One region of the Stenotrophomonas sp. FSL W7-1447 genome, then DNA from elsewhere that is predicted to be linked to it. Evidence: riboswitches for the same ligand, from Rfam matches in the RefSeq annotation. Region 1 holds a riboswitch; the other holds the start of a gene.
The links. A riboswitch is a leader RNA that binds a small molecule or an ion and turns the genes downstream of it on or off. The one in region 1 is predicted to bind glycine.

Region 1 (11,281 bases):
GGCAATGCGAGCGGCAACGATACGCCTGATCGGTGGGTGATGTGCGTGCCGGGTGCGGGATCTGGCATCTGCAGCATGCCGGCCAGCGGCCGGCACTACCGGTTCTCTTGCCGGCACTACCGGTTCTTTTTCGGCAGCGCGCGTACGTAGGACGACTTGCCATCCTTCTTCAGCTCGAACAGGCCGATGGCCGCCAGCAGGTCGCTGAGCTTGCCGTAGCCATAATTGCGCGGATCGAACGAGGCCTGGTTGCCGATCTGGCTGCCGACCGGCCCCAGGTGCGACCAGCCATCCTCGCCCTCGGCCGCAGACACCGCGCGGCGCAGCATCTTCACCAGCCGCGTGTCGCTGCGCATCTCCGCACCGCTTTTGCGCGGGCGTGCATCGTCATTGGCGACGGGCTCGTTGGATGCCTGTTCGCTCGATGCCTGCTCGGCATCCGGCACACTGGCGTGGGTCTGGCCCAGCGCTTCCAGGTAGGTGAACTTCGAGCATGCGTTGACGAAGGGTTCGGGCGTTTTCTTTTCGCCGAAGCCATACACCTTCACGCCATCGGTCAGCAGGCGCATCACCATCGGGGTGAAATCGGCATCGCTGGAGACGATGGCGAAGCCATCAAGGTTGCGCGCGTACAGCAGGTCCATGGCATCGATCACCATCGCCATATCCGAGGCATTCTTGCCCTTGCTGTAGGCGAACTGCTGGATGGGCCGGATCGCATACTCATGCAGTACCGCTTCCCACCCCTTCAGTCGCGGGCTTTTCCAGTTGCCATAGGCGCGGCGCACGTTGGCCACGCCGTAGCGCGCGACTTCGGCCAGGACCTCGTCGATCTTCGAGGCCGGCGCGTTGTCGGCGTCGATCAACAGGGCGATGCGCTTTTCCGGTTCGCTCATGGGCTCCTCACGGGCCGTTGCCTGAACCCGAGTATCGCCGATCCGGGCGGTCGCTGACGTGACAGGTGGCCGCCGTGCGAAGATGCCAGGCGCTTCCCCCAATGCCCCCACTGGAGTGAGTCGATGAGTCGCGAGCGCGTTCCCCACCTGGTCGTTGTCGGCGGCGGTTTTGCCGGTCTCTGGGCCACCCGTGCCCTGGCCCGCGAACGCATACGCATCACCCTGGTCGACCGCCGCAACCATCACCTGTTCCAGCCGCTGCTGTACCAGGTGGCCACCGCCGGCCTGTCCGCACCGGATATCGCTGCACCCCTGCGCCACATCCTCGGCCACCAGCGCAATGTGGAAGTCCGCCTGGGCGAAGTGGTGGCCATCGACAAGCAGGCCCGGCAGATCCGCATGGCCGATGGCAGCGCGCTGGACTACGACAGCCTGCTGCTGGCCACCGGCGCCACCCACGCCTACTTCGGCAATGACCACTGGGCCGACGATGCGCCCGGGCTGAAGACGCTGGACGATGCCATCGCACTGCGCCGCAAGCTGCTGCTGGCGTTCGAGCGTGCCGAGGCCGAGCCGGACCCGGCGAAGAAGGCGGCGTGGCTGAGTTTCGCCATCGTCGGTGGTGGTCCCACCGGCGTCGAACTGGCCGGCACGCTGGCCGAGATCGCGCGCCACACGCTGCGCAACGAGTTCCGCCACATCGACCCGGCCAGTGCCAAGGTGCGGCTGGTCGAGGCCGGCCCACGCGTGCTGTCCTCGTTCCCGGAAGTGCTGTCGCTGAAGGCGCGCCGGCAGCTGGAAAAGCTGGGCGTGGAAGTGCTGACCGGGACCCCGGTGAGCAACATCGACAGCCAGGGTTTCACGCTCGGTGACCAGTTCGTGCCGGCGCGCACCGTGGTCTGGGCCGCCGGTGTGGCCGCTTCACCGCTGGCGCGCACGCTGGACGTGCCACTGGATCGCGCCGGGCGCGTGCAGGTGCAACCGGACCTGACCCTGCCCGATCACCCGGAGCTGTTCGTGGCCGGCGACCTGGCCGCACTGAGCCAGGCCGACGGCAAGCCAGTACCCGGCGTGGCACCCGCCGCCAAGCAGATGGGCAAGTACGTGGCCGAGGTGGTCCGCGCACGCCTGCACGGCACGCCCGAGCCCGGCCCGTTCAAGTACGCCGACTACGGCAACCTGGCCACCATCGGCCGCATGGCCGCGATCGTGCACCTGGGCCGGCTGCAGCTTTCCGGCGTATTGGCCTGGTGGTTCTGGCTGGCCGCGCACGTGTTCTTCCTGATCGGCTTCCGCAACCGCATCGTGGTGCTGCTGAACTGGGCCGTGGCGTACTGGAGCTACCAGCGCAGTGCGCGCATCATCTTCGGTGATGACCAGGAAGACCGTCGCCCCCGACGGTAGTGCCGGCCGCTGGCCGGCTGCTGCGCGGTCGGTTCCCTTTCCGCAGGAAAGGGCACTGACCCCGTCAACACCCTCCACGCATGGCGTGGCTCTAGGCTCTACTTGCTCATCGGGCCACCGGGGACCCGCCGTTTCGACCAGGTCCGGCAGAAATCCTCCTTTCTCGCAGTATCGGCAATCTGCGCGGTACTCCAATGGCGGGTGATCCAGATCGTCAATGCGGTACTGCTGAGATGCCAGCGCAGCATGCCGCGCTGTGGTTGCCGCCACAGGTGGCGCCGGGCAATCCAGAAGGCCTCCCGCTCCACTTCAGGCACCTTCTTCTTCATTCCGTCCTTGTCGAAGAACTGGGCAGTGAAGTGCCAGGGATTCATCGGCTGGTATCCCGCCCGTGGTTCACCGCTGCATGCGGCCACACCACTGGGCACGCGGTCCGCCGGCTTCGGCCGACCGTCCACCAATGCCAGCCCTAGCAGATACAGCAGGCCAGGCAGCAGCGCGATACCGGCGACCAGCACGACGACGGAGATCCATGCGTTGCCGGCGGCACGCATCGCTCACTGCGCCTTCGGTTTCGGGTACCACAGCGCGTTGACGATGACCCAGCGCTGGCCGAAGCGCCCCATGTGGAAGTAGTCGACAAACCACGGCGTCTCCAATCGCACCGAGGCGGCGTTGCCGGTCACGTCCAGCACCGTGCAGCGGCGGTCCCATTGATCCTTCGGCGTCTTCAACGCGCCCTGCTTCGTCAACGAGACCAGTTCTTCCTTCGACATCCGGCGCAGGCCGAGGCGTTCGTCAGATGTATCGCCGAGGACCGCGCGCTTGGCCAGGTCCGGATGCAGGGAGCGGGCGACCCGCTGCGGGTCGGCCTCCAGCTGGCCATCGACGTAGTCGTGGCAGGTGGCTTCGATAGCCGCGAGGGTGGCCGGGTCGGCGGCAGGGCTCGTTGCTGCGGAAAGAGCGAACAGCAGGGCGATCATGGACATCCGGGTCTCCAGCTCTGGGCGCGGGGTGATCATCGCATGGGCCGGGTAGCCCATCCACGCAGGGCGTGGATCTACAGAAGCGTCTCGACCGGTTCCTGCAGCCAGGCCAGCTTGCGCTCGCGGGGCTGCTGCTTGAGCTGCCACTCGGCGCGTGAGGCGGCGGCCCGGTCCGGGTATTCGCGCACGGCCAGCACGCGCAGCGGTGGCCGTGCCCGCGTGTAGCGCGCGCCCTTGCCGGCCTGGTGGGCGGCGAAACGCGCGTCCACGTCCGTGCTGATGCCGGCGTAGTAGCTGCCATCGCGGCATTCAAGCAGGTACAGGAACCACGGGCGGACGGACGGGGCCATGCCCTGGATTATGCCGTGCTGCACTGCAGCGGATATACTGGCCGCCGAATGCAGGAGAGAGGCGCCGCGCTGGCGCCCGCCGAAGGCGCAGGCTCCCATGATCGCTCAGGCCGGTGGGCTGGAATCCCACCAACCATGCATTCGACTCGCCGAGCTGGAGAGAGGTCACCGGGCACGCCCGGGACGATCCGCCGAAGGGGCACGCGGCCCATGCCGCTGAACTCTCAGGCAAAAGGACAGCGGGAGCGGCACCGGTCATCGTCATCCCGTCATTGCGCAGGCAGTGGCGGTCGTCGCGCATGGCCGGCCCCACCGCGACCGGAGCCTGTCCCATGCTGCTGTCCATCATCTACCTGATTGCCATTTCCGCCGAAGCCATGACCGGCGCACTGTCCGCCGGCCGCCGCCGCATGGACCTGTTCGGCGTGGTCATGATCGCCTGCGTCACCGCCCTCGGTGGTGGATCCCTGCGCGACATCCTGCTCGGCCACTACCCGCTGGGCTGGGTGAAGCATCCGGAGTACCTGGGCTTCACCGTATGCGCGGCGCTGATCGCCACCTGGGTGGCGCGCTGGATGCACCACTTCCGCCGCACGTTCCTGGTGCTCGACGGACTGGGCCTGATCGCCTTCACCCTGATCGGCTGCTCGATCGCGCGCGAAGCCGGCCATGCGATGCCGATCGTGCTGATCGCCGGCATGCTGACCGGCGCGTTCGGCGGCGTGCTGCGCGACATCCTCTGCAACGAAGTGCCGCTGATCTTCCAGAAGGAGCTGTACGCGATCATCGCGCTGCTGACCGGCGCCGCTTACCTGCTGCTGCTGCACTGGAGCGTGGCCGACGCCACCGCGATCCTGTGTTGCCTGGGCGGCGGCTTCGCGCTGCGCCTGCTGGCCATCCACTACCGCTGGGAAATGCCGAAGTTCGTGTACCACGACGAAGTGCATTGAGGATCGTGTTCGCCGGGACCCGCACCACCCCGGCGATGGACCTGGCGCTGTCGCTCATGCGCAGCGCCAGGCGCATCGCCGGTGCAGACGGGCCGGTCTCCAACTCCGACCGGCCCTGATCGCGGCCGCACCCCCGCAGGCGCTGGCCGCCATCCACACACGTGCCGCGCTCAGGCGGCTTCCATCAGGCCGCTTCGGACACCTTTACGTCACGACGGGCGCGCACGGCAGCAGCCAGTCGCTCCAGCACCGTCACCGTGGTATCCCAGTCGATGCAGCCATCGGTGATGCTCTGCCCGTAGACCAGCGGCTGGCCTTCCACCAGTTCCTGGCGGCCACCGACCAGATGGCTCTCGATCATCACGCCGACGATGCGCTGTTCGCCCTCTTCCAGCTGAGCGGCGATGTCGTCGATCACCTTCGGCTGGTTTTCCGGGTTCTTCAGGCTGTTGGCATGGCTGGCATCGATCATCAGCCGGGTCGGCAGCTTGGCTTTGGCCAGCACCTGGCAGGCCTCGCCGACGCTGCCTGCGTCATAGTTCGGCTGCTTGCCGCCGCGCAGGATCACGTGGCAATCCGGGTTGCCGGTGGTCGACACGATGGCGGTGCCGCCCTGCTTGGTGACCGACAGGAAGTGATGCGGATTGGACGCCGCCCCCACCGCGTCAGCGGCGATCTTGACGTTGCCATCGGTGCCGTTCTTGAAGCCGACCGGGCACGACAGCCCCGAGGCAAGCTCACGATGCACCTGGCTTTCGGTGGTACGCGCGCCAATCGCGCCCCACGCCACCAGGTCGGCGATGTACTGCGGCGAGATCACGTCGAGGAACTCGACACCGGCCGGCAGGCCGAGCTTGTTGATGTCGCGCAGCAGGCCGCGGGCGATGCGCAGGCCCTTGTCGATCCTGAAGCTGCCGTCCAGGTCCGGATCGTTGATCAGACCCTTCCAGCCCACCGTGGTGCGCGGCTTCTCGAAGTAGACGCGCATGACGATTTCCAGTTCGCCGGCCAGTGCATCGCGCAGCGGCTTGAGGCGCTGGGCGTACTCGATGGCGGCGTTGGGATCATGGATCGAGCACGGGCCCACCACCACGGCCAGGCGGTCGTCACGGCCGTGCAGGATCTGGTGCAAGGCCGCGCGCGAGGCGCTGACGGTGTCGGAGGCTTCATCGTCACAGGGCAGCATCGCCAGCAGCTGGGCGGGCGGTGTCAGCGGTTCGATGGTGCGGATACGCAGGTCGTCGGTGTGCGGGGGCATTGGGGGAGATCTCCGGAACGTTGGGGGTCCCCAGCGTGGCGACATGAAAAAAGCCGCCAGGTTCGCTGGCGGCTTTCGGGAATGCGTCTGAAGCTTTCTTCAGGGTGAGCGCAGTCCTTCCTCCGCCAGTGGCTTCGGAAAGTAATACCAGTAAAAGCGGGTAGCGGCTGCGTTCATGGGATCTATTGATAGCACAGCTTTTGCGCAGTGCAAAATGTTTCATCCGCAACTGGGGACGTGGTTCAGCGAGGTGCGCTCCAGCGCTGCCTCCGTGGCGCCAGCCACGCAATGTCGGTCATTTGCCATGCACTTCCACGTCCAGCAGCAGGCCTTCGTGGATGTCCGCCCAGCGCTCCAGCACGCGGTCCAGCTCCTGCCGGGCCTCATCCAGCTGCTCGGGGTTGAGCAGGGAGCGCGTTGTATAGAGATCGGAGACCAACCGCCGCAGGGTCGCTTCCGGGATGGCCACCGACGGCCCTTCCAGCCCCGGCAACTGCAATGCCGGGCTGTCGCCAAGCGGGCCGAACAGCGTGACCTGGAGCGTGCTCTGCATGATCAACTTCCCTGCGGGTGGACATGGGCAATGTCCTGTTTACCGCGTCCGGGTGACCGGCGCATGTGCCATGCGCGTCCGGGGTGCAGGCGGGGGTGGCGGTATAGCGCTCGATGAAGGTGTGCGACATGCTGCTTGTTCCTTGAAGGTCCGGGGGGTGCTTACCAGCGGCCGGCACTACCGGAGCGAGCGCAGTGCACGCTTGCGGATGTAGGCATTGGCGTCGCTGTGGTGTTCGTACTGCCAGCGCGCGCACACCGCACGCAGCCACTGCGGCTGCGTCTTGCCGGCGTCGTTGAGCCAGTTGCCCACGGAGTCCTGTACGTAGCGCTCCGGGTCGTTGGCCAGTGCTTCCAGCAGCGGCAATGCATGTTCCGGGTGCCGCTTGAACAGCGCGATATGCGTGGCCCATACGCCGCGCGGGCGCAGCGCTTCGCAGGCGAAGCGGCGCAGGTACGGCGATGCTTCCTGCGTCCATGGCTGCAGGTACTCCAGCGCCTGCAGGGGGGCGGTAACAATGTCGGCACGCAGCGCCAGCCACGCCCATTCGCGCACGCCGAAGTGCGGGTCGTCAGCCAGCGGACGCATCGCCTGCAGCTTGGCCGGCAGCGTCGCGCCGGCATCGCTGCCGATCAGGTAGCAGGCCCAGCCGCGCACCGTGTCTGAGACATGCGCCTGCCAACGCGCAGGATCCCCCTGCCCGGCTTCGTGCAGCAACCGCGCCGCCAGCGCCATGCGCTGGGTGATGCCCTTGCCTGAGGCATCACGCATGCATTGCAGCGCTTCCGGCTCAAGGGCTGGCGCCACCACCTGCAGCAGCGCGGTGAAATCCACGGCCAGGCATTCGGCCAGATGGGTGGCAGCGGCGCTGCCACTGTTGAGTGCACGCAGCCTTTGCGCAGGAACGGGCGTGCTCATGCTGCGGATTCCCGCCCAGTGTCCGTGTGCTGCCAGACCTTGTGCAGCAGCTGCGACAGCTGCTGCTGTTCACCCGCGTCCAGGCCGTTGAACAGGCCGCTGATCCAGTGCGTGTGCTGCTCGAACAGCGATTCGGCCAAGCGCTTTCCCGGTGCAGTCAACACGATCTGCACACGGCGGCCATCCCCGTCATCGCTGCGACGCTGCAGCAGGCCTTCACGCTGCAGGCCATCGAGCAGGCCGCTGATGGTGGCGCGGGTCACGCCGGCATGCTCGGCCAGCAGGTGCGGCGGCAGTGCGCCACCGGCCCCGTGCAACAGGAACAGCACGATGAAGCGGCCCTCGCTGAGCCCATGCGGTGCCAGGCGCGCGGCGCAGTCGCGATCGATCGACGAGGACAACGAGAGCAGCTGGAAGCACAGGTGCAGCGGCGCGATGTTGGCGTGGCCGCGTCGCTGCGCTTCTGCCAGAAGAGCGCGGTGCTTGGCTTCGATCATCTGGCGCCCAGATATGGTTAGGCACCTAACTATATTGCAGGATGGCTGAGCCAGGCAAATCGGATCTGAATTTCAGCCAGTGCTTCCCAGCAGCAGGCGTGCGATCAGCCCACCGCCCTCACGGTGCAGCAGCTGCAGTTGGCCGGCATGTCGCCTGGCCACGTTGGCGGCCACGGCCAGCCCCAGCCCGGCCCCGCCGGTGGCGCGGCTGCGCGAGCTTTCGCTGCGCTGGAAGGGTTGCAGCAGGCGTGCACGGTCGGCCTCGGCGATGCCGGGGCCACGGTCCATCACATCCAGCTGCACGTCCTGGCCGGCCAGGGCCACCTGCAGCTCCACGGCCCCCGCGTAGCGCGCGGCGTTGTCGATGAGATTGTCGACCGCGCGCCGCAGCAGCAGTGCATCGCCGTACCACGGCAACGTGTCCGGGCCCTGCAGCACGATGTCCCCCCCGCGCAGCAGCGCCGCCTGCACGCAGTCCTCGAGCAGGGCCGCCAGATCCAGCGCGCGCATCTGCGGCGGCTGCAGTTCGCCACGTGCGTAGTCGAGCACCTGCTCGATCATCGCGTCCATGCGCTCGATGTCCGCCACCATCCGCGCCGCCTGGGGCGCGGGCGCGAACTCGGCGCGCAGGCGCAGACCGGTCAGGGGTGTGCGCAGGTCGTGCGCCACTGCTGCCAGCATGTGGGTCATCTCCTGCGCCTGCGCGCGCAGGCGTTGGCGACCGGTGCTGATCGCGGCGGCCAGCACCTGTACTTCGCGTGGGCCATCATCGGGCAACGGCACTTCGGCCTGCAGGTCGGCACGCGCACTGGCTTCGGCCAGGCGGCGCAGCGGCCGCCCCAGCCGGATCGACGCCCATGCCGCCAGCGGCGCCAGCAATACCGCGCCGCCCAACAGCGCGAGCATCACCTGCCGGCGCCAGGCGGCCAGATCGCTGTGATCGCTGCCGACCACCTGCCAACGTCCATCGGCCTGGCGCACGCCCAGTTCGAACGGCGGCCACTGCATGGCGGTCAATACCGCCGACTGCGCCTTCAGCACACCGGCCCGAGCGGTCGCATCGAGCACCGCGCCGCCCTCGATGACCTGCACGTCGGGCGCCTTGCCCTGCCCGCTCCAGACCCAGCGCACGTCCTTTGCCGGCAGTCCCATCTGCAACGCCGCCAACTGCGTGAGCCAGCCGCTGGCGCTGCCCTGCGGGGGCCCGTCCTGGCGGGCCAGATGCAGGCCCAGCGGCGCGGCCTCCCGTTCGCCGCGCAGCACCTGCATGGCCTGGTCCAGCCGCATCGGCGGTGGCGCGGGACGGGGCATCCAGCCGACCACCGCCACGCTGACCAGGGTCGCCAGCAGCAAGCTGGCCAGGGCCAGCATCGCGATCCAGCGTGCGGTGGACCACCGGCCGCTCACAGCACCTGTACCGCGGCATCGAAGCGGTAGCCTTCACCGCGCGAGGTCTGCACCAGGGCTTCGGCACCCGGCGCGGCCTGCCCCAGCTTGCGGCGCAGCCGGCTGACCGCCAGGTCGACTGCGCGATCGACCGTGTCGCTGGATTCGCCGCGGCTGAGCTGCAGCAGCTGCTCGCGGCCGAGCACCCGCCCGGGCCGCTCGGCCAGCGCCAGCAGCAGGCTGAATTCACCGCGGCTGAGCACCAGTTCGCTTCCATCCGGCGCCAGCAGGCGCCGTTGTTCGGGCAGCAGCCGCCAACCGGCAAACCGCAGCTCGCTGGGCACCTGGGCGCGCAGCTTGTGCTGGCGACGCAGCAACGCGCGCACCCGCGCCAGCAGCTCACGGGGATCGAACGGCTTGGCCAGGTAGTCATCGGCGCCCATCTCCAGGCCGATGACCCGATCGGGCGCGCTGCCCATCGCAGACAGCATCAGGATCGGAATGGCCCGCGCCTGCAACCGACGGCAGACCGAAAGCCCATCTTCGCCGGGCATCATCCAGTCCAGGATGATCACGTCCGGGCGTTCGACCTGCAGCAGCACGTCCAACCCAGTGGCGTCCGCCGCCACGCGTACCTGGTAGCCGTGCAGCAGCAGGCAATCGGCGATGGCGTCGCGGATGCTGGCGTCGTCATCGACGACGATGACATGGGCAGAAGTACTCATGCAGGCAGTATCGGGCAGGTCTGTATCAGGACGGTATCAACACTGATATTCCTGCGATACGCCGCAGCGCGCCAATGGTCGCCCCATGATCACTGCGGAGCCTTCCCTTACGCCTCATCCTTCTCTCCCTGCTTGCTGCCGCGCTGCCCGCGTGGGCGTCCGACGCCCCCGAGCACGTCCTGCCGATGTGGATGCAGGGCGGCCACCCGGCGGTGGCCGTCTCGCTGGACGGACGCGCCGAACCGCTGCGCTTCGTGGTCGACAGTGCCGCCGGGGCAACCCTGGTCGATGCACGCGTGGTCCGGCGCTATGGCCTGGACGATGCGCAAGCGGCAGTGTCGCAGGCCCAGGGTGCCAGCGCGAACGCGGCCCGGCTGCAGCGCATGCGCAGCACGGCGTGGCAACTGGGAAGCTGGCAATTGAATGCCAGTGGCATGCAGGTCGATCTGTCCTCCCTGGCGAAAGACGATGACCCGGCGATCGACGGCTTGATCGGCAATGATCTGACCGGGCGCTGGGACACCCGCTGGGATTTCGGCCGCGAGCAGCTGGCGCTGTGGACGCCCGGGCGGTTGAACCTGGAGGGACCGGGCTGCCAGGCCAATGCACTGCCCGGGCGCAGCGCTGGCCTGCGACAGTTCGGCTTCGTCATGCTGACGCTGGGCACGCCGGGCGTTGAGGCGGTCGCCGTGGTCGATACGGGCGCGGCGCAGACCGTGCTCAATGCCGAAGCCGCCCGCGCACTGGGGCTGCGCACCGACGGCAGCGATGCACGGGTGCGCCTGCGTGCAAAGGGCACCGAAGGCCTGGGTGGCGGTGCGCAGGCGACCTGGCTGTACACCCTGCCCGGCATGAACGGCGGCGGCTGGCAGCACCCTTCGATGGAGGTCCGGATCAGCGAACTGCCGGTGTTCAAGGCGATCGGCCTGGAGGCACGACCGGCGCTGATCCTCGGTGCCGATGCGATGCGCGGCGGCCAGGTGGACATCGGTGCGGGGGCGGCGCGGATCTGCCTGCGCCGGCCCGGCTGACCTCCGGCCCATGACGGTGGGACCTGGCTGGCGTAGCATCCGCCCGGTCCCGCCAGGAGTTCCACGCATGCGCCGTGCCGTCCTGATGTTGCTGACGCTGCTCCCGCTGGCCGTGCTGGCCGCGCCGCCTCCACTGCCCTCGCCCGCCCGCATCGATGCCGAAGCACAGCGCCTGATGCGGGCCGCCCATGCGCGCGGCATGGCACTGGCCGTGGTCGATGGCGGCAAGGTCGTGCATGTGGCCGCCTATGGTGAACGCAACGCCACGGGCGAGCCGTTGCGCACCGACACCGTGATGTACGCCGCGTCATTGACCAAGATGGCCTT
Region 2 (11,281 bases), 730 kb from region 1:
ATGTGCTGCTGGGCATGCCGCGTGCACTGCGTGGCGACAACCCGGTGCAGCGCGCACCGAAGTTGCCGATCGGAACCGATGCCAAGGCCACGCCGCGGGCGCCGGCCAGCAAGCCGCGCCTGCTGGTGATCGTCATGGGCGAAACCGTGCGCGCGCAGAACTGGGGACTCAATGGCGGCCGCAACACCACCCCGGAACTGGCGCAGGCCAGCGTGATCAATTTCCCGGACATGCATTCGTGTGGCACCAGCACCGAGGTTTCGCTGCCGTGCCTGTTCTCGCCGTGGGGGCGCCACGATTACGACGAGAAGAAGATCCGCGCACACCAGTCGCTGCTGCACGTGTTGAACCGCGCCGGCATCGCGCCGTTGTGGCGTGACAACCAGTCCGGCTGCAAGGGCGTGTGCGAGGGCCTGGACTTCCAGTCGCTGTCCGATGCCACCACGCCGGGCCTGTGCGCCGATGGCCGCTGCATGGACGAGATCCTGCTGCAGGACCTGGCCACCCAGGTGCGGGCCAGGCCCGGCGACCGGGTGGTGGTGCTGCACCAGCTGGGCAACCACGGACCGGCCTACTTCGAGCGCTATCCGCCTGCATTCCGTCGCTTCACCCCGACCTGCGATACCCGTGACATCGGCCGCTGCTCGCGCGAAGAGATCACCAACAGCTACGACAATGCCGTGCTGTACACCGATCACTTCCTGACCAAGACCATCGGCACGCTGCAGGGCATGCAGGACTACGACACGGCGATGATCTACCTGTCCGACCATGGCGAGTCGCTGGGCGAGAAGGGCCTGTTCCTGCACGGCGTGCCCTACGCCATCGCCCCGGCCGAACAGACCCGGGTACCGATGACGATGTGGTTCTCCCCGGGTTTTGCCAGCAGCCGCGGGTTGGACCTGCAATGCGTGCGCAAGCGCTCGGCGGCCTATACCGACCACGACAACCTGTTCCCGTCGGTGCTGGGCCTGATGCAGGTGAAGACGGCGCTGTACGAGCGCGACCGCGACGTGTTCGCCAACTGTGAAGGTTGAGGGGTGTCCGGCAGGGCTTGCAGCCCTGCACCCGCGGTAGTGCCGGCCGCTGGCCGGCAGCCTCGACAGCAACAGCAGAAGCGGGTTTCCTGAGGGATGGCGGGGTGGGTCCGGTGGCGGGAGACGCCGTAAACCCATCCCTGGGGGCTTGGCCGCGGCATCCATGCCGCGGACACTCCCGCCACCGGACCCACCCCGCCTTCGACAGTTTTCCGCGATCTGTTGGACATGCCGATGGGGTCGGATCCGTTTTCCGTAGGAAAACGGATCCGACCCGATTTTGATTGTCGATATCTGACAGATGTGTCGACCAAGGTCGACACCTACCAACAGCACACGGAATCTGTCAGAGGCGGGGCGGTGTCGGAGTGCGGGGTGTCAGCCGCATGGGCCCGAGGCATGCCTCGGGCGGGTTGGGCAGGACGCCCAACCCCGGTCTTGCCGTGTGCGCAGGAAAGCGCACACGAGCAAGCGGCTGCCAAGCCTACACGGACGTACTTGCGGCGTCCCCGCACTCCGACACCGCCCCGCCAAACCAAGAATAGTCCGCTGTTGCTGTTGCTTCTGCCTTTGCCCTTGCTTGAAGGCCTCTGCGGGTGCCGGGCGCCGCCCGGCAGACTTCCGCCACTTGCGGTGACAGCGGCTGCCCACTAGCCTTCGGCCGTCGTTCACCACCCAAGGATCGCCCGTGAAACACCGTCATCTCCTGCTGGCCTCGGCAATCGCCGTTGCCACGCTGGCCCTGGCTGCCTGCAAGAAGGAAGCTGCCCCAGGCACCGATACCGCCGGCAGCAGCGCCCCGGCAACGAAACCGCCGACCAGTTCGTGGCCCGCATCAATGCCGAGTTCAAGGCCGCCTACCCGGAGATGACCTCGGCGCAGTGGTTGTCCTCCACCTACATCAACAGTGATTCCGAGCGCATCGCGGCCAAGGCCAACGAGCGCTCGCTGACCCAGCTCAACAGCTGGATCGAACAGGCTGCGAAGTTCGACGGCCAGCCGATGAGCGAGGACAGCAAGCGCGCGATCCACCTGCTGAAGCTGATGTCCTCGATGCCGGCGCCGCGCGATCCGGCCAAGCTGGCCGAGCTGACCCAGATCGCCACCCGCATGGAAGGCAGCTACGGTGCGGGCAAGTACTGCACCGACGCCAACGATCCCAACTCCTGCCGCCAGCTGGGCGAGCTGGAGCAGGTGCTGGCGCGCAGCCGCGACTACGACAAGCAGCTCGACGCCTGGCAGGGCTGGCACAGCACCACCAAGGGCATGCGCGGCGACTACCAGAAGTTCGTCGGCCTGGTGAACGAAGGCGCCAAGGGCATGGGCTTCACCGATGCCGGCCAGATGTGGCGCAGTGGCTATGACATGCCGCCGGAGCAGATCGGCCCGGAAACCGATCGCCTGTGGGAACAGGTCAAGCCGATGTACGAGCAGCTGCACTGCTACGCACGCGGCAAGCTGGACAAGACCTATGGCAAGGACAAGGCCGTGGGCAACGGCCTGATCGCCGCGCACCTGCTGGGCAACATGTGGCAGCAGGACTGGTCAAACCTGTGGGACCAGCTGGAACCGTACCCCGGCGCCGGCAGCCTGGACATCACCGCGGCACTGGAAAAGCAGTACCAGACCAACCTGAGCGCGGCGCTGGCCAAGGCCGGCAAGGACGCCAACGTCGCCGCGCAGTACAAGGCGCAGCGCGAGGCCGAACTGCGAACCGCCAAGCAGATGACCGAACGCGCGCAGGACTTCTACGTGTCGCTGGGCATGCCGTCGCTGCCGCAGTCGTACTGGGAGCGCACCCAGTTCATCAAGCCCGATGACCGCGACGTGGTCTGCCACGCCAGCGCCTGGGACATGAACATGGAAGGCGACGTGCGCACCAAGATGTGCATCAAGCCGAACGAAGAGAACTTCACCACCATCTACCACGAGCTGGGCCACATCTATTACGACCTGGCCTACAACCCGCTGCCGCCGCTGTTCCAGGGCGGTGCCAACGATGGTTTCCACGAAGCGATCGGCGATACCATCGTGCTGGCGATGACGCCCAAGTACCTCAGCTCGATCGGCCTGGTCGATGCGCCGACCGAAAGCCGCGAGGCAGTCATCAACAACCAGATGCGGATGGCGCTCTCGGGCGTGTCGTTCCTGCCGTTCGGGCTGATGATCGACCGCTGGCGCTGGGGCGTGTTCGATGGCTCGATCACCGCCGACAACTACAACAAGGCGTGGTGGGACCTGAAGGCCAAGTACCAGGGCGTGGCCCCGGCCAGCACCCGTGGCGAAGAATTCTTCGACCCGGGCGCGAAGTACCACGTGCCGGGCAACACTCCCTACACCCGCTACTTCCTGGCGCGCATCCTGCAGTTCCAGTTCTACAAGGGCCTGTGCGATGCGGCTTACTACAAGGGCCCGCTGCATGAGTGCACCTTCTACGGCAACAAGGAAGCCTACCAGAAGTACTGGGCGATGCTGAGCAAGGGTGCCAGCCAGCCGTGGCAGGCCACGCTGAAGGAACTGACCGGCACCGACAAGCTCGATGCTTACCCGATGATCGAGTACTTCACCCCGGTCAACGAGTGGCTGAAGCAGCAGAACGAAGGCCAGATGTGCGGCTGGCAGGCCAACGCGGCCCCGGCGGCGAAATGAGAAAAGGGGCGGGTCCGCGAGGATCCGCCCCTTCCTGGTCGTGTAAAGCCGCTGGTACAACTGCACGGTGGAAATCCGTCTGGCACCAGCGGCCGGCGGTAAGCTCTACCGGAACAGCGATCAAGCCAAGGCCAGGTGTGCGGCTGGCAGGCAAACGCGGCCCCAGCGGCGAAATGAAAAAAGGGGCGGGTCCGCGAGGATCCGCCCCTTCCTGGTCGTGCCGGCCGCTGGTAAGCGCAATTACGCGATGAAGATCCCGCGGGCAGCTTACCAGCGGACGGCTCTACCGGAACAGCGATCAAGCAAAGGGAAGGTGTGCGGCTGGCAGGCCAACGCGGCCCCGGCAGCGAAATGAGAAAAGGGGCGGGTCTGCGAGGATCCGCCCCTTCCTGGTCGTGCCAACTGCCGCTGGCCTAAGCGGCAACAGCCGCCAGCGGGCCGGCTCTACCGGAACAGCGATCAAGCCAAGGCCAGGTGTGCGGCTGGCAGGCCAACGCGGCCCCGGCGGCGAAATGAGAAAAGGGGCGGGTCCGCGAGGATCCGTCCGTTTCTGGTCGTCGCTTACGGCTGGTACGGCAACTGCACGGTGGAAATCCGTCTGGCAGCCGCCAGCGGCTACTCTACCGGAACAGCGATCAAGCAAAGGCCAGATGTGCGGCTGGCAGGCCAGCGCGGCCCCGGCGGCGAAATGAGAAAAGGGGCGGGTCCGCGAGGATCCGCCCCTTCCTGGTCGTCGCCGGCCGCTGGTAAGCAACTGCACGGTGGAAATCCGTCTGGCAGCCGCCAGCGGTAGCTACTACCGGAACAGCGATCAAGCAAAGGCCAGATGTGCGGCTGGCAGGCCAACGCGGCCCCGGCGGCGAAATGAGAAAAGGGGCGGATCCGCGAGGATCCGCCCCATTCTGGTCGTCGCCGGCCGCTGGTAAGCAACTGCACGGTGGAAATCCGTCTGGCAGCTACCAGCGGCGGTACTCTACCCCGACAGCGATCAGCTGTCCTTCTTCGCGGCCATCGCCGCAGCCAGCTCCGCCTTGAACTCCTCGAACGTCTGGCCCTTCTCCTTCGCTTCGGCCTGCGCGGCATCACGCAGCGCGTCGGAGTACATCAGGCGCACCGGCGTGCCATTGCGTTCGTGCAGCTCACCGGCCTGCATGATCAGCGCCAGGACCTGCGCGGCGGAGTCACTGTGGCCGGCGATACGGCCATCCATGCCCAGCACCCATTCGCCGTCGCGGCGCACGACACCGGCCAGCAGGGTGCGCTGCGCGTCGCGCAGTTCGGCATGCGGCTCCACCGGCGACGCCTGGGCGGCGGCCTTGTTGGCGGCCTGCTTTTCCTGGCGACGGCGCTGGTCGCGGCGGATCTTGGAGGTGGTGGACATGGTGCGGTACCGCGGCGAGGGGGGCGCAAGGATAACCCACCCCGCCGGCCAGGCCGCTTCACGCGGCCCCGGTTCGACACGGTCAATCCAGCACCCTGCCCTGCCGCCAGTAGCCCATGAAGGTGATCGCGCGGCGATCCAGCCCGCACGCGCGCAGCAGGTGGCGCCGGATCGCCATCACCGCCCACGCCTCGCCCGCTACCCAGGCATACAGCGGACCGGCCACGCGGGAATCGGCCTGTTCCCAGAGGATCTGCGTATCGACGGCGATCTCCTCCAGCGCCTCCCCCGCTACCCCGCCGGGAGCGGCGGCCAGGCGCGCCTGGACCGCCTGCAGCAGCGGCTGTCCGTAGCTGGCCCGCCCGCGCGGCAGCCAGACCAGCTCGGCCGTGGCCGGTGCCTTCAGGCGCACCGCGTCGCCGGCCTGGGCCACTTCCAGCAGCGCCAGCGTGCGCGGCGGATCCACCCTGGCCGCCAGTTCCTCGAGGATGCCGGCCACCGCCGGTAGCGCGGTTTCATCGGCCACCAGCAGCACCTGGCCGACGCCGACCGGCGGTTTCCATTCCCAGCCCTCGCTGCTGTCGGCGCAGTCGGCGTCCGGGGCCAGCAGCAGCACCCGGTCGCCCGGGCGTGCGTGGATCGCCCAGCGCGACGCTGGCCCGGTCTCGCCGTGGAGGACGAAATCGACGTCGACCTCGCCCTGCTCGGCGCGCAACTGGCGCAGTGTGTAGGTGCGCATCGGTGGGCGCTGATCATCCGGCAGCGCCCGGTAGCGCCGGTACCAGTCCGCACCGCTGGGGACCTGCGGCACCCGCTGGCCAGGCAAGGGGAAGAACACCTTGATGCGCTGGTCCGGGCCTTCGGTCTTCATCCGCGCCACGTCGGCACCGGTGAACACCATGCGATCCAGGGAAGGGGAAAGAACGCGGCGCTCCTTCAGCGCCACCTCGAACAGGCGGTAGGTCTGCTGCGCAGCCATCGGGAAACCTCATGCAACGGCATCGGATCGGCTGGCTGTGGTGCATCCGCGCACCGGCTGGCTGGAGTGCCCAGCCTAGCCCGGTGGTGTCCCGCCGCAAGGGCTGCGGGCGCTGCGACCGCCCCTACCCCTGCGTGCTGCTCAATGGCCCGTGCAGGCCGCCTGCGCCGCGCGTTCGCGCTGGTGTTCCCAGTACCAGAACACGAAGCCGGCGCCGAAGAACCCGGCCTGGCCCAACGCCAGATGCAGCGGGCTGGCACTCAGCAGCGGCGACACCACGCCGGCCACCACGGTGCTGATCATCAGCTGCACGAACGCCTGCAGCGACGAGGCCAGGCCGCGCTGGTGCGGGTACATGTCCAGCACCGCCAGCGCCAGGATCGGGAAGATCAGCGCCATGCCCATGCCACCGAGGAAGATCGGCAGCACCGCCCACGGCAGCACGAACTGCGGCGACAGCGCCACGTAGCCGACGTTCAGCAGCACCGACAGCGCGCACAGGCCGAAGCCGATGGACACCTGCCGTGTGGGCGTGGTGTGCCCGGCCATGCGCCCGGACAGGAACGAGCCGGTGGTCATGCCGCCGATGGTGGGAATGAACAGCCAGGCGAAGCCGCCCTCGCCCAGGTGCAGGTGCTGCATCACGAACACCGGCGCCGAGGAGATGTAGAGGAAGATGCCGCCGAAGCCGATGCTGCCAGCCAGCGCCAGGCGCAGGAAGCGTGGGTTGAAGCCGATGCGCACGTAGTCGCGCAGCAGCACGCGCGGCGACAGCGGCACGCGTGCTGCAAGCGGATGGGTCTCCGGCAGGTAGCGTGCGGTGGCGACCAGCAGGACCAGCGAGAACACCACCAGGAACCAGAAAATCAGCGGCCAGCCCGCGCCACTGAGCAGGATCCAGCCGCCGATGATCGGCGCGATCGCCGGTGCGATGCCGAACAGCATCGATACCTGGCTCATCAACCGTTGCGCATCGTGGCCATGGTAGAGATCGCGGATTACCGCGCGGCCGACGATCATACCGACGCCCGCGGACAGGCCCTGCAGCGCGCGGAACGCCAGCAGCGTGGTCAGGTCGGTGGACAGCGCGCAGCCCACCGAGGCGCCGGCGAAGACCACCAGGCCGCCGAGGATCACCCGCTTGCGGCCCCACGCATCGGACAGCGGGCCGTGCGCCAGGCTCATCAGGCCGTAGAACAGCAGGTACACGCTGATGGTCTGCTGCACCGCCACCTCGTCCACCGCCAGGCGCTGCGCCAGCTGCGGGAAGGCCGGGAAGATGGTGTCGATCGAGAACGGGCCGAACATGGCCAGGCCGGCAAGCAGCAGGGCCATGCGGCGGGTGGAGGGAGCAGCAGCGGCGGTCATGATGAAGGCGTCCGGCAGGGCCATGCGTGGCACGCACGGCGGGCGCCGGTCCCCCTTCTGCAGGGACGGCGCCAGATGAATTCGGGTATGCGGCCATGATAGGTGGGGATTGCGCCCGATGCCATGCAGCGGTGCACAAAACGCATGGCCGGGCCATCGGCCATTCAGGCGCGGCGGCCGGCCCCAGAGGCGGCCGGCGGGCCCGCAACGGGCTATAATCGGCGGGCAACACGGTGGGAGAAGCGGAACACCGCTGCCGAAGGCGCAACGCCCGTAATCGCTCAGGCCCGATACCACCCGTAACAGAACTCTGGAGAGACCGGTTCGATCCGGCGCCGAAGGGGCACGAAGCCGCAGTTTTCCGCGCTTCCAAACTCTCAGGCAAAAGGACAGAGGGGCGCCCCGCAGACCGCCGACCGGCGGCTTGTGCCCGTGCGTGTGCCCTTTCCTGACGGATCCTTCGCCATGTCCCAGAACACCCCTTCCCTGCGTGAGCTCGAGCACCACAATGCGTTCGTCGAGCGCCACATCGGCCCCAACGATGCCGAGATCGCGCAGATGCTCGACGTCGTCGGCCACGCGTCGCTGGATGCGATGACCGATGCCATCGTGCCGGCCAAGATCAAGTCGCCGGCACCGCTGGCACTGCCCGAATCGATGACCGAAGTGCAGGCACTGGCGAAGATCCGTGCGATCGCCGACAAGAACACCGTGCTGCGCAGCTTCATCGGCCAGGGCTACTACGGTACCCACACGCCGAACGTGATCCTGCGCAACATCCTGGAAAACCCGGCCTGGTACACGGCCTACACCCCGTACCAGGCGGAAATCTCGCAGGGCCGCATGGAAGCGCTGATCAACTTCCAGACCCTGTGCGCCGACCTCACCGGCATGGAAATCGCCAACGCTTCGCTGCTGGACGAAGCGACCGCAGCGGCCGAAGCGATGACCCTGGCCAAGCGTTCGGCCAAGTCGAAGTCGGACACCTTCTTCGTGCACGATGCCGTGCACCCGCAGACCCTGGAACTGCTGCGCACCCGCGCCGAGCCCATGGGCATCGTGCTGCGCGTCGGCACCCCGGCCGAGGCACTGGAAGCAGAAGCCTTCGGCCTGCTGCTGCAGTACCCGGACACCTTCGGCCAGATCGGCGATTACAAGGCCCTGGTCGAGGCCGTGCACGCACGCGGCGGCCTGGTGGCCGTGGCCACCGACCTGCTGGCGCTGACCCTGCTGGCCGCACCGGGCGAATGGGGCGCGGACATCGTGGTCGGCAACAGCCAGCGTTTCGGCGTGCCGTTCGGCTTCGGCGGCCCGCACGCCGCGTTCATGGCCTGCCGTGACGCCTACAAGCGCTCGATGCCGGGCCGCCTGATCGGTGTCTCCATCGATGCCCAGGGCAACCCGGCCTACCGCCTGACCCTGCAGACCCGCGAGCAGCACATCCGCCGCGAGAAGGCCACCTCCAACATCTGTACCGCACAGGTCCTGTTGGCGGTGATGGCCTCGATGTATGCCGTCTACCACGGCCCGGAAGGCCTGACCCGCATCGCCCGCCGCACCCACCGCCTGGCCTCGATCCTGGCCGCGGCGCTGCGCAAGGCCGGCGTGCAGGTCGGTGGCGACTTCTTCGATACCCTGCACATCACCGGCGTGCATGCCGATGAGATCCACGCCAAGGCACGCGCCGCCGGTTACAACCTGCGCGCGATCGACAGCGACTCGGTCGGCATCAGCCTGGACGAGACCGCCACCCGCGCCGACGTGGTCGCGCTGGCCGCCGTGTTCGGCGCGCAGGCCGACATTGATGCGCTGGATGCCAGCACCGCCGACGCACTGCCGGCCGGCCTGCTGCGCCAGTCCGCGTTCCTGACCCATCCGGTGTTCAACACCCACCACAGCGAGCACGAACTGCTGCGCTACCTGCGTTCGCTGGCCGACAAGGACCTGGCGATGGACCGCACGATGATCCCGCTGGGCTCGTGCACGATGAAGCTCAACGCCACCGCCGAGATGATCCCGGTGACCTGGCCGGAGTTCTCGCAGATCCATCCGCTGGTGCCGGCCGACCAGGCGCTGGGCTACAAGGAACTGATCGACTCGCTGGAAGCGATGCTGGTCGAATGCACCGGCTACGATGCGGTCAGCCTGCAGCCGAACTCGGGTGCACAGGGTGAGTACGCCGGCCTGTTGGCGATCCGCGCCTACCACCGCTCGCGCGGCGAAGGCCATCGCGACATCTGCCTGATCCCGGACTCGGCGCACGGCACCAACCCCGCCTCGGCGCAGATGTGCGGCATGAAGGTCGTGGTGACCAAGACCGATGCCAACGGCAACGTCGATGTCGAAGACATCCGCCTCAACGCCGAGAAGTACAGCGACCGCCTGGCGGCGATCATGATGACCTACCCGTCCACGCACGGCGTGTTCGAGGAAGAGGTGGTCGAGATCTGCGAGATCATCCACAAGCACGGCGGCCAGGTGTACACCGACGGCGCCAACATGAACGCGCTGGTCGGCGTGGCCAAGCCGGGCAAGTGGGGTTCGGACGTATCGCACCTGAACCTGCACAAGACCTTCTGCATCCCGCACGGCGGTGGCGGCCCGGGCGTCGGCCCGTGCGCGGTCAAGGAGCACCTGGCGCCGTTCCTGCCGGGCAAGCTGGGTGACAACGGTCCGGTCGGCATGGTCAGCGCGGCCAGCTTCGGCAGCGCCTCGATCCTGCCGATCAGCTGGATGTACATTGCGATGATGGGCCGCGAAGGCCTGCGCAAGGCCACCCAGGTCGCGCAGCTCAACGCCAACTACATCGCCAAGCGCCTGGCGCCGCACTTCAAGACGCTGTACACCGGCCGCAACGGCCTGGTGGCGCACGAGTGCATCCTCGACGTGCGCCCGCTGGAGAAGACCAGCGGCATCGGCGCCGAGGACGTGGCCAAGCGCCTGATCGACTTCGGCTTCCACGCCCCCACCCTGAGCTTCCCGGTGGCGGGCACGCTGATGGTCGAACCGACCGAGAGCGAGTCGCTGCACGAACTGGATCGTTTCGTCGACGCGATGATCCAGATCCGCGAGGAAATCACCGCGATCGAAGACGGCCGCCTGGACCGCGAGGACAATCCGCTGAAGAACGCGCCGCACACTGCCACCGCGGTGACCGCCAGCGAGTGGACCCACGCCTATCCGCGCGAGCTGGCCGCCTTCCCGCTGGCCAGCCTGAAGCAGAGCAAGTACTGGCCGCCGGTGGCGCGCGTGGACAACGTATACGGCGACAAGAACGTGATGTGCGCCTGCATCCCGGTCGGTGCCTACAAGGATGATGAAGTCGAGGCGTGATTCCTCGCTGCATCGGATGACAAAACGGCCCGCGAAAGCGGGCCGTTCTCATAAGGGCGCGTGGACCAAGGTCCACACCCACAATAATCACGGGTCCGGCATCTGCCCCAGGCTCAACTGCCACGATACGCCGAAGCGGTCCTGCACCCAGCCGTAGCGGTTGCTGAAATCGTACTCGCCCACCGGCATCAGCCAGTGCCCGCCCTCGCCCAGCACGCGTGCCGCGCGCTCGAACTGTTCGGCACCGGAACACTCGACGAACAGCGAGATCGACGGCGAGAAGGTGAAATCGTGCACGTCCAGGCTGTCGAAGCACAGGTAGTGGGTGCCGCCGAGCAGGAAGATGGCCTGGCGGACCTGGCCGGACACGCCAGCGCCGGCACCGTCAGGATGGCGCTGCAGGGCCAGCAGGCGGAAATCGGCAAAGGCTTCGGCATACAGGGCCAGCGCGGCCTCGGCCTGGCCGGTGAACATCAGGAAGGGACGGCTGCGCAGCATGCGGTACTCCTGGTCGACAGGCCGTTGACGGCCTAC

Region 2: another riboswitch for glycine. It lies ahead of gcvP (aminomethyl-transferring glycine dehydrogenase); the one in region 1 lies ahead of NSQ78_RS19360 (trimeric intracellular cation channel family protein).

What each region holds. Positions count from the first base shown of each region.
Region 1 covers NZ_CP150199.1:4,169,361-4,180,641, forward strand. The annotation lists gene NSQ78_RS19335 (NYN domain-containing protein) at 117-896, opposite strand; gene NSQ78_RS19340 (NAD(P)/FAD-dependent oxidoreductase) at 1,020-2,300, shown strand; gene NSQ78_RS19345 (hypothetical protein) at 2,399-2,854, opposite strand; gene NSQ78_RS19350 (nuclear transport factor 2 family protein) at 2,858-3,289, opposite strand; gene NSQ78_RS19355 (GIY-YIG nuclease family protein) at 3,361-3,636, opposite strand; glycine riboswitch at 3,678-3,767, shown strand; glycine riboswitch at 3,781-3,884, shown strand; gene NSQ78_RS19360 (trimeric intracellular cation channel family protein) at 3,969-4,586, shown strand; gene NSQ78_RS19365 (hypothetical protein) at 4,583-4,705, shown strand; gene NSQ78_RS19370 (3-deoxy-7-phosphoheptulonate synthase) at 4,771-5,844, opposite strand; gene NSQ78_RS19375 (hypothetical protein) at 6,140-6,397, opposite strand; gene NSQ78_RS19380 (DNA alkylation repair protein) at 6,575-7,315, opposite strand; gene NSQ78_RS19385 (MarR family transcriptional regulator) at 7,312-7,812, opposite strand; gene NSQ78_RS19390 (ATP-binding protein) at 7,885-9,183, opposite strand; gene NSQ78_RS19395 (response regulator transcription factor) at 9,216-9,923, opposite strand; gene NSQ78_RS19400 (pepsin/retropepsin-like aspartic protease family protein) at 10,109-10,954, shown strand; gene NSQ78_RS19405 (serine hydrolase domain-containing protein) at 11,022-11,281, shown strand, end outside.
Region 2 covers NZ_CP150199.1:3,439,676-3,450,956, forward strand. The annotation lists gene NSQ78_RS16155 (phosphoethanolamine--lipid A transferase) at 1-1,037, shown strand, start outside; partial or broken gene NSQ78_RS16160 (M2 family metallopeptidase) at 1,726-3,686, shown strand; gene NSQ78_RS16165 (hypothetical protein) at 4,675-5,067, opposite strand; gene NSQ78_RS16170 (siderophore-interacting protein) at 5,150-6,046, opposite strand; gene NSQ78_RS16175 (multidrug effflux MFS transporter) at 6,188-7,414, opposite strand; glycine riboswitch at 7,715-7,817, shown strand; gene gcvP (aminomethyl-transferring glycine dehydrogenase) at 7,880-10,747, shown strand; gene NSQ78_RS16185 (VOC family protein) at 10,835-11,245, opposite strand.